Regions from separate parts of the Serratia sp. K1WW1 genome, predicted to be linked through region 1. Evidence: predicted binding sites of a transcription regulator. Region 1 holds the regulator's gene; each other region holds the start of a gene.
The links. Region 1 encodes Fur, which represses iron uptake genes when iron is present. Its sites were predicted from a motif close to ATAATAATGAGAACNACTATCAA; they were not measured.
Positions count from the first base shown of each region.

Region 2: the regulator Fur is predicted to act here: its motif matches at 1,020-1,042, upstream of feoA (ferrous iron transporter A).
Region 3: the regulator Fur is predicted to act here: its motif matches at 1,466-1,488, upstream of ACX9GU_RS07960 (Nramp family divalent metal transporter).

Region 1 covers NZ_CM147697.1:4,299,118-4,302,386, forward strand. Annotated here, with positions in the region: gene ybfE (LexA regulated protein) at 1-66, shown strand, start outside; gene fldA (flavodoxin FldA) at 270-809, shown strand; gene fur (ferric iron uptake transcriptional regulator) at 1,135-1,581, shown strand; gene ACX9GU_RS19480 (beta-N-acetylhexosaminidase) at 1,764-3,269, opposite strand, start outside.
Region 2 covers NZ_CM147697.1:5,623,636-5,626,904, forward strand. Annotated here, with positions in the region: gene ACX9GU_RS25600 (Hsp70 family protein) at 1-381, opposite strand, end outside; gene feoA (ferrous iron transporter A) at 1,174-1,398, shown strand; gene feoB (Fe(2+) transporter permease subunit FeoB) at 1,474-3,269, shown strand, end outside.
Region 3 covers NZ_CM147697.1:1,742,706-1,745,974, forward strand. Annotated here, with positions in the region: gene ACX9GU_RS07955 (NupC/NupG family nucleoside CNT transporter) at 1-1,148, opposite strand, end outside; gene ACX9GU_RS07960 (Nramp family divalent metal transporter) at 1,527-2,765, shown strand; gene ACX9GU_RS07965 (DUF2502 domain-containing protein) at 3,113-3,269, opposite strand, start outside.

The DNA of each region.
Region 1 (3,269 bases):
AGCCGCAGCGAATTGATCGAACAAATGCTGTTGGCCCAACTGGCAGAAGAACAGCCAGAACACTGATCTCTGCTGCCGCACGCGCGGCACGGCGTTAAGGATGACGCCAGATCGGTTCCACCTCCGCAGAGGCATCGCATAAACGCGATAAAACCTCAGGGCAAATTTCTGGCATGATACGCATTTACGGCTGAGCAAACCTGCCCTTGGCAGCGCCTCAGGCCGCGTTTACGCAACACATTCATTTGAATTAAAAGGTTATCTTTACTATGGCTCATGTAGGCATTTTCTTTGGCAGCGACACTGGCAATACCGAAAACATTGCCAAGATGATCCAAAAGACGCTTCAGCAAAAATTCGGCAACGACGTGGCAGAAATCCACGACATCGCCAAAAGCAGCAAAGAAGATCTGGCAGCGTTTGATATCCTGCTGCTCGGTATCCCAACCTGGTACTATGGTGAAGCCCAGTGCGACTGGGATGATTTCTTCCCGACGCTGGAAGACATCGACTTTAACGGCAAGCTGGTGGCGCTGTTTGGCTGTGGCGATCAGGAAGACTACGCGGAATATTTCTGCGATGCGATGGGCACCATCCGCGACATCATTGAACCACGCGGTGCGGCCATCGTCGGCCACTGGCCAACCAAAGGCTACCATTTTGAAGCCTCCAAGGGTCTGGCAGACGATGATCACTTTGTCGGGCTGGCCATTGACGAAGATCGTCAACCTGAGCTGACCAACGAACGTGTAGACGCTTGGGTCAAGCAAATCAGTGAAGAGCTGAGCCTGGCCGAGATCGTCGGCTAAGCCTCTGCCCCGGCGGATACGTAACACATGGTAGGGGCGCCGTATAGCGCGCCCTTCTGTTATCGGCATCACGGATTAGAGCAATAGAAGATACAAGTTTGTAACTTCCTACCTCGCCACGGTAGACTGAGACATCGGTTTATCCCATCCATCAAAGCTTTGCATGATTACCCTGGTAAAGTGCAAAGATAGGTTTGTTAACAACCGGCGGTTTCTATTTGCAGCAACCGGTTCTATAATGAGACGCAATTAACGCTTTGTGCCAACCGATGCCATAGGCGAGAACGCCTCAACTTGATTAGCATAGTAACAGGACTGAATCCGCATGACTGATAACAACTCCGCATTGAAGAAGGCTGGCTTAAAAGTCACTCTTCCGCGACTCAAAATCCTGGAAGTCTTGCAGGATCCGGCATGCCATCACGTCAGTGCGGAAGATCTGTACAAAAAACTGATAGATATGGGCGAAGAAATTGGCCTGGCCACGGTATACCGCGTGCTGAACCAGTTTGACGACGCAGGTATTGTGACCCGCCACAATTTTGAAGGTGGCAAGTCGGTTTTCGAACTGACTCAGCAGCACCACCACGATCACCTGATTTGCCTGGACTGCGGCAAAGTGATCGAGTTCAGCGACGAATCCATCGAAGTGCGTCAGCGCGATATCGCCAAGCAACACGGTATCAAGCTCACCAACCACAGCCTGTACCTGTACGGCCACTGTGAAACCGGTGATTGCCGCGAGAACGAAACGCTGCACAACAAGAACTGATCCTGGTCCGCCAGAACGCGAAAACCGCCTACACGGCGGTTTTTTTATGCCTAAATGACAGATAAAAAAATCCCCGGACAGGCCCGGGGAAAAATATCCACTCAATTATCACAATTGCAGTTTGCTCTCACCTAGCACTATCTCCGCCCATCTACCGACACGTAGGCGGGCGGAGTTCTCACTTACGCTTTCACTGGCTCGGCACGGCTGAAGCGTTTGCCATCCGGGCTAATCGCGCGGATTTGCACATCACCCGCTACCGCAGGGCGCGCTTTATCGTCATAACGCTGCCACTGTTTGCCGCCGTCGGTGGAATATTCAATTCCCAGGCCCGGCAGAGCAATATTTGCCTCCAACTTGCCACCGATGATGCGTGCACCTGGGACCGGCAGGCGATAGCCCACACCCGCTTTATCCATCTTGGCCAGCTCACGTTGGCCAATCAGGTTGGCAAAGCGCAGCCAGTCCTTATCAAGGGTTTTGGTATCGACCTGATGGGTTTCGCCGCCTTTGTACTCACGGCCAGCTTTATAATCCTGCTCCCAGCTGGCGCGGTGCCATGCACGTTCTGCAAGCGACACGGCACGTGGGTAAATCATGTATTCCATCTGCTGGTCGGTACGCACCACTTCGCTCCACAGTTGGGCGGAAAGACCATAGGCGCCCGGCCATGGTTTGTCGCTCTTGGCGGTGAAGTGGTTACCGTCACGGTCAACCGAGGTTTCGGCGTTCTGCGGCAGGTTGTTCGGCGCAAAGCTGAAGATCTTCTGCTCGTCGCTGAAACGGGTGCCCCAGTAGTAACCGTGCTCGTCCGGGCTGACTTCATACGGGAAGTCCATATAGACGTAGTCCGGGTTAGAGATCACCACGTCATAACCCTTGTTCGCCCAGTCGTTAGCCGAGTCGAAGCCACCCCAGTACAGGGTATCCCAGAAGTTCACCGCCACATGGTTGGTCGCGAAGGCCTTCGAGTCTTTGGCATCTTTCAGGCCATCTTGCCACGCCTGCATTCTGTCAATACCGTGCGCTTTCACCAACTGGCTGACTTCCAGACCGAAGTAGCTCGGCAAGTGTTCCATATCTTCCACTTTGCCGTCTTTGATGATGGCCTGGCAAACCTGCGACTTGGCCCACGGCTTGTCTTCTTTGCTCAGATCAAGGATGCCCTTGCCCGCTTCCGGGTTTTTCACGTCGGTATAGCCAGCGCCCAGACGGATGTTCTTCGCTTCGTCCCCACCAAAGTGCCAGGTTTTCAGCGGTTGACCGGCCTCTTTGTGCATCTGGGCCACTTCACCAATCACTTTGTCCACGAAGTTCTTGGACGAATCCAGGCATGGATTCAGGTAGCTCTGGCGGTTGAAGTATTGCACCGAGGTGGTGTTGGAGGTATCGGTCGGATCCACCAGGCGGAACTCGTTAGCCTCTTTCTCTTTCCCTTCGGCAAGCAGTTTCTTGTAGCGAGCTTCCATAGAAGTAATCGCCGCACGGGCGTGCGCCGGCATGTCGATCTCAGGGATCACTTCAATCTGGCGTGCCTGAGCATATTTAACGATATCGATATAGTCCTGACGGGAGAAGAAGCCGCCGTGTGGTGCCGGGCCAGAGCCGTATTGTGGCATCAGGCAGGTGGTCTCGCTCAGGTCATGACAACGCTGGCCGCCCACTTCGGTCAACTCTGGCAGGCCAGG
Region 2 (3,269 bases), 1.3 Mb from region 1:
ATAGGCAGGGACCGAAATCACAACGTCGCGGATCGGCTGGCCAAGAAAACTCTCTGCGTCTGATTTCAGCGATTTCAGCACGATGGCCGATAGCTCTGGGGCGTCAAACGTCTGCTGGTCCAGTTTGAATTTCTTCTTGCTGCCCATGTAACGTTTAAACAGCGCTGCCGTCTTTTGCGGGTGGGTCGTCAGGCGAGATAACGCAGAGCGGCCAACCAATATTGCCCCGTCTTCATCAATGCTGACGACCGAGGGGGTAAGAAATTCATTGAGCGCATTGGGGATTAAGCGCGACTCCCCGTCTTGCCAGACACTGATGAGGCTATTGGTGGTGCCTAAATCGATGCCGATTGCCGGGGTAGCGTCATGCTGCTGTAACATCGTCCTGACCTCGTAGAGAAGGATGCTTGCTGCGCCTGATGCTGCCAGTACAGCCGTATTAAGCGCAGCAACCTAGTCCATGATGGGGGGTTTTATTATCGTTAGATATTAACATGATGGTATTACATAGCTCATCGCCATGGAATTTTTTTGCTCGAAAGCCATGTTCTACTTTAGTTGAAAAATTTAGCCAGTTGCTCGTTCCCCTGGCTCTCATCTTTTCTTGCGCCACCGGTAGCGCCACCCCCGACAATTTTGACCTACCGCAATAAAATGGCGATTATTTTGCCACCCGGTTTCGAGCTATCGCTTAAAGCCCGCACTCCGGTAAAAATGCTCCGTTGTTAACACCCTTATTAACACCACCTTTTCAGTCCGTCGATTGTGCCGTAAACACAAATACTTACCCCTCTCATTTACAGCAGGCGATGTTGCCAGATCTGCGCCATAAAACTTTCAGCCACGCCAATAGAGCTACAACTGTTTCATCACCGCAAGAAGATGCACAAATTTGCAACTTAATTAACCTGTTGCGCTCATTTGCAGAGCGTTTGGCTTAGTGCTAAAACTAATGCAAGCAAACCGTCTTAGCTCAAATGTGACGACACTTACAATTACCCACATATTCTGTATTGAATACGATAATTGTTATCACTATGATTCTGCGTATTCCTTGCTGCGCTTTATGGTTCGGCGCTCTTGGCCCCATACACCTTTTCGCAGGTTGTCTGGGCAGCAAATGTTCTGAAGGTGGCATTCCTGTGGGAATGCTCAACGCATTGAGAAGGCAATATGCAGCTGCTTCCTAAACATACCTATAAAATCACTGGCTTCTCCAGCGAGATTAGCCCGGCCTACCGCCAGAAATTACTGTCGCTTGGCATGCTGCCCGGCTCGCAGTTTGACGTAGTGCGCGTGGCACCGCTAGGCGACCCGATAGAAATAAAAACTCGCCGCGTTAGCCTGGTACTGCGGAAAAAAGATTTAGACCTGATCCTGCTAGATAGCCAACCGTAACGCGCTGTCCCCGCCTCAGGCAGTTGCCGTGTGCAAACGCGGCCGATACTTAATTCACTGATATCAAGTTGGTTTATGAAAAAAATCACTATTGGCTTAATCGGTAACCCGAACTCGGGCAAGACGACGCTGTTCAACCAGCTCACCGGGGCGCGCCAGCGGGTCGGTAACTGGGCCGGGGTGACGGTTGAACGTAAAGAGGGCCAGTTTACGACGCCGCAGTCGCAGGTCACGCTGGTGGATTTACCTGGCACCTACTCGCTCACCACTATCTCCGAACAAACCTCGTTGGATGAGCAGATCGCCTGTCACTACATCCTGAGCGGCGATGCGGATATGCTGATCAACGTGGTCGATGCCTCTAACCTGGAACGCAACCTCTACCTGACGCTGCAACTGCTGGAGCTGGGTATTCCGTGCATCGTGGCCTTGAACATGCAAGATATTGCCAAGAGCCAGAATATTGAGATCGATGTCGCCGCCCTGGCCGAGCGCCTTGGCTGCCCGGTGGTATCCATGGTTTCTACCAAGGCCGACGGCATTGGCCTGCTGAAACAGACCATCGACAATCACCGCTTCAATGAGTTAAAAGCGCTGGTGGCCTATCCGCCGCTGCTGCTAGACGAAATCGCTACGCTGACCGAGGCCATGCCTCAACAACTGCCCACCGAACAACGCCGCTGGCTGGCGCTGCAAATGCTGGAGGGCGACATCTACAGCCATCAGTTAGCCGGGAACGCCACCGATCTGCTGGCTCATTCCAGGCAAGCGCTGCAACAGCAGCAGCAGGAAGATCCCGCGCTGGTAATTGCCGATGCTCGCTACCAGTCGATCGCCACTATCTGCGATGCGGTCAGCAACTCCAAGCTGGCGTTGCCAAACCGCCTGACGGAGGTACTGGATCGGGTGATCCTCAACCGCTGGCTGGGGGTGCCGATCTTCCTGCTGGTGATGTACATCATGTTCGTATTGGCGATCAACATCGGTGGCGCACTGCAACCAATCTTCGATCTCGGTTCGGCGGCCATCTTTATCCAGGGCATCCAGTGGGTCGGTTATACCCTGCATTTCCCGCAGTGGCTGACCGTCTTTCTGGCGCAGGGCGTGGGCGGCGGTATCAATACCGTGCTGCCGCTGGTTCCCCAGATCGGCATGATGTATCTGTTCCTGTCATTCCTGGAAGACTCCGGCTATATGGCGCGAGCGGCATTTGTGATGGACCGCCTGATGCAGGCGCTCGGGCTGCCGGGTAAATCCTTTGTGCCGCTGATCGTCGGCTTTGGCTGTAACGTGCCGTCCATTATGGGCGCACGCACCTTGGATGCCCCACGTGAACGCCTGATCACCATCATGATGGCCCCCTTTATGTCCTGCGGCGCGCGTTTGGCAATCTTTGCCGTATTTGCCGCGGCCTTCTTCGGCCAGGACGGCGCGGGCGTGGTGTTCTCACTGTATATGCTCGGTATCGTGGTGGCGATCCTCACCGGCCTGGTGCTGAAATACACCATCATGCGCGGCGAAGCATCGCCGTTCGTGATGGAGCTGCCGGTTTATCACGTGCCGCATCTGAAAAGCCTGCTGCTGCAAACCTGGCAACGCCTGAAAGGTTTTGTGCTGCGCGCCGGGAAAGTGATCGTGATTGCCAGCATCTTTATTGGCGGCTTGAACAGCTTCTCGTTCAGCGGGCAGCCGGTAGACAGCATCAATGATTCAGCACTGGCCTCGGTTTCCAAAGTGCTGACGCCTTTATTGCAGCCAATGGGCGTACATAATGATAACTGGCAAGCAACCGTCGGGCTGGTAACCGGGGCGATGGCCAAAGAAGTGGTGGTTGGGACGCTCAACACGCTGTACACCGCAGAGAACATCAC
Region 3 (3,269 bases), 2.6 Mb from region 1:
CTAACCAGGGTAGAGCCGTAAACCAGCTTAAGGCCGAAACGTGAAACCACGTTGCCCTGATGCTCGTTCAACCCTTTAATCGCACCGGCTACGATACCGATAGAAGAGAAGTTGGCGAAGGACACCAGGAACACGGACAGAATACCCATGCTGCGTGGGGACAGCTCAGCACCGATTTTCTGCAGTTCCATCATGGCAACGAATTCGTTGGAAACCAGCTTGGTCGCCATGATGCTGCCAACCTGCAACGCTTCGTGCTTAGGCACGCCAAGGATCCAGGCAAATGGATAGAAGAAGTAGCCCAGGATTTCCTGGAAGCTCAGGCCGAAGATGGCGCTGAACAGGCCGTTAAGCGCGGCAATCAGGGCGATAAAGCCAATCAGCATCGCGGCAACGATAATCGCCACCTTGAAGCCTGCCAGAATGTATTCACCCAGCATTTCAAAGAAGCTTTGGCCTTCGTGCAGATTGCCGAGGTGCAGCTCTTCTTCTTTACTGGTGTCATAAGGGTTGACCAGTGACAGGACGATAAAGGTGCTGAACATGTTCAGTACCAGCGCCGCCACTACATACTTGGCATCCAGCATGGTCATGTATGCGCCAACGATGGACATGGAAACTGTCGACATCGCGGTAGCGGCCATGGTGTACATGCGTTTTTCGGACATCTTGCCCAGCACATCTTTGTAGGCAATGAAGTTCTCAGACTGGCCCAGGATCAACGAACTGACGGCGTTGAAGGATTCCAGTTTACCCATACCGTTCACTTTAGACAGCACGGTCCCGATGATGCGGATGATAAACGGCAGCACTTTGATGTATTGCAGAATACCGATCAGGGCAGAGATGAACACGATTGGGCACAGCACCTTCAGGAAGAAGAAGGCCAGGCCTTTATCACCCATCCCGCCGAACACAAAATCAGTCCCTTGCCCCGCAAACCCGAGCAACTTGTCGAACATTGCTGCAAAGCCTTTTACAAAGCCTAAACCTGCTTCCGAGTTCAGGAAGAAATAGGCCAGTAACACTTCTATAACCAACAACTGAATAACATAGCGGATGCGGATGTTTTTACGATCGCGGCATACTAACAGGGCCAGGATCGCAACCACCACTAACGCTAACGCAAAGTGCGCAATATGGGACATGTTTGCTCCAAATTTGAGGCAGGCTGAATTTCGGTTGTCATTTTATGTAACGCCAAGTTTAAAAACGAGACATTCATTGCAAATATGGAAAATCATAGTGGAGATAGTCCTAATCTATGACGGCAAAGCACCAAAGATCAAGATGTTAATAAATATGCGTGTTCGTGGCATTTTTGTGCTACTTTTATTATCAAGCGTGATCCGCTCTGAACCTTGTGATCTAGAGTAGATGGAAACGCCAGGATTTCAGGCGATCTGTTCGATAAAACCTTCGTTTTTGGCTATCGCAGAGATAACCATTATCGCTGCAAATGCACTTGATAATCATTATCACTTGGGTAAAGATGAAGGTGAGCTAAATTAGTAAGGGTTTTCGCTATGCTGAACAGTCGCGCGGTTAACAATACGTCCTCCAGCCGCCCGTCCAGAAAGATCAAACTTTCTCTGATGGGGCCTGCCTTTATCGCCGCCATCGGCTATATCGACCCCGGTAATTTTGCCACTAATATTCAAGCTGGCGCTTCTTTTGGTTATACGCTGCTGTGGGTGGTGGTCTGGGCCAACGTCATGGCGATGCTGATCCAACTGCTGTCTGCCAAACTCGGTATTGCTACCGGTAAAAACCTTGCTGAACATATCCGCGATCGCTTCCCGCGCCCGGCCGTATGGGCCTATTGGGTGCAGGCGGAGATTATCGCGATGGCCACCGACTTGGCCGAGTTTATCGGTGCCGCGATCGGTTTCAAACTGCTGCTGGGGGTAACGCTGTTACAGGGGGCAGTCCTCACCGGCATTGCCACCTTCCTGATCCTGATGCTGCAAAAACGCGGGCAAAAGCCACTGGAACTGGTGATTGGCGGCCTGCTGCTGTTTGTGGCAATGGCCTATATCGTGGAGCTGGTGTTTTCTCAGCCGCAGCTGAGCGGGTTGCTCAGAGGGATGGCGATCCCGGATTTACCGAATGGTGACGCGGTGTTTCTTGCTGCGGGGGTGTTAGGGGCAACCATCATGCCGCATGTGATTTATTTGCACTCCTCGCTGACGCAGACCGCAGGTGAAGACTCTAAAGCCGAACGTTATTCGGCCACCAAGCTGGACGTGGCGATCGCCATGACTATTGCCGGTTTTGTTAACCTGGCGATGATGGCCACCGCCGCTGCCGCATTCCATTTCAACGGCCACAGCGGCATTACCGATCTCGACCAAGCCTACCTGACCTTGCAGCCGCTGCTCGGCAATGCGGCGGCCACCATTTTTGGCCTGAGCCTGGTTGCAGCAGGTCTCTCTTCTACCGTGGTAGGCACCTTGGCGGGGCAGGTGGTGATGCAGGGCTTTGTCCGCTTCTATATCCCTATCTGGGTACGGCGCGTGGTCACCATGATGCCATCGTTTATTGTCATCATGATGGGGATGGATGCGACGCGTATTCTGGTTTTGAGCCAGGTGCTGCTGAGCTTTGGTATCGCCCTGGCGTTGGTGCCGCTGCTGGCGTTTACCGGCAACCGTGAACTGATGGGGGATATGGTCAACGGTCGTCTGATCCAGAATCTCGGTAAACTGATTGTGTTGGTGGTGGTTGGGCTCAACGGTTATCTGCTGATCAGTAGCCTGTTTTAATTGCGTTACCCCTCACCCTAGCCCTCTCCCACAGGGAGAGGGGACTGAATGTGCTACAACTTAATAATGGCATTGATCCTCAGCAACTGGCCTATTACAGATTGATTACGTTGCGTAATATCTCGCTTTTCTTGTTCTTACTCCTTACTTCCCGAAGCAGCACAGACTAATTCACGACGCCGGACAGCTCCCTCTCCCTGTGGGAGTGTATAGACCGGAGGCATGTTGAACACTTAGCATCCTTTACCCAGCCTTTCTTCTTCTTGCATCACTTTCCGAAGCAGTACGAGCTAATCAAAAGCTCCAGACAGCTCCCTCTCCCTGTGGGAGAGGGTTGGGGTGAGGGGTCAATCATCATGATCGTGATGATGATGTTTGTGATGATGCTTGTTCTTATGATACTGTTTTTTATACTTTTTGTAGTAGTATTTATCGGCCTTGCGGTAGCGGCCATCATGGTAGTAGTAATTTTTGTGCCAGTAATCGCGGTCACGCCAGCGATAG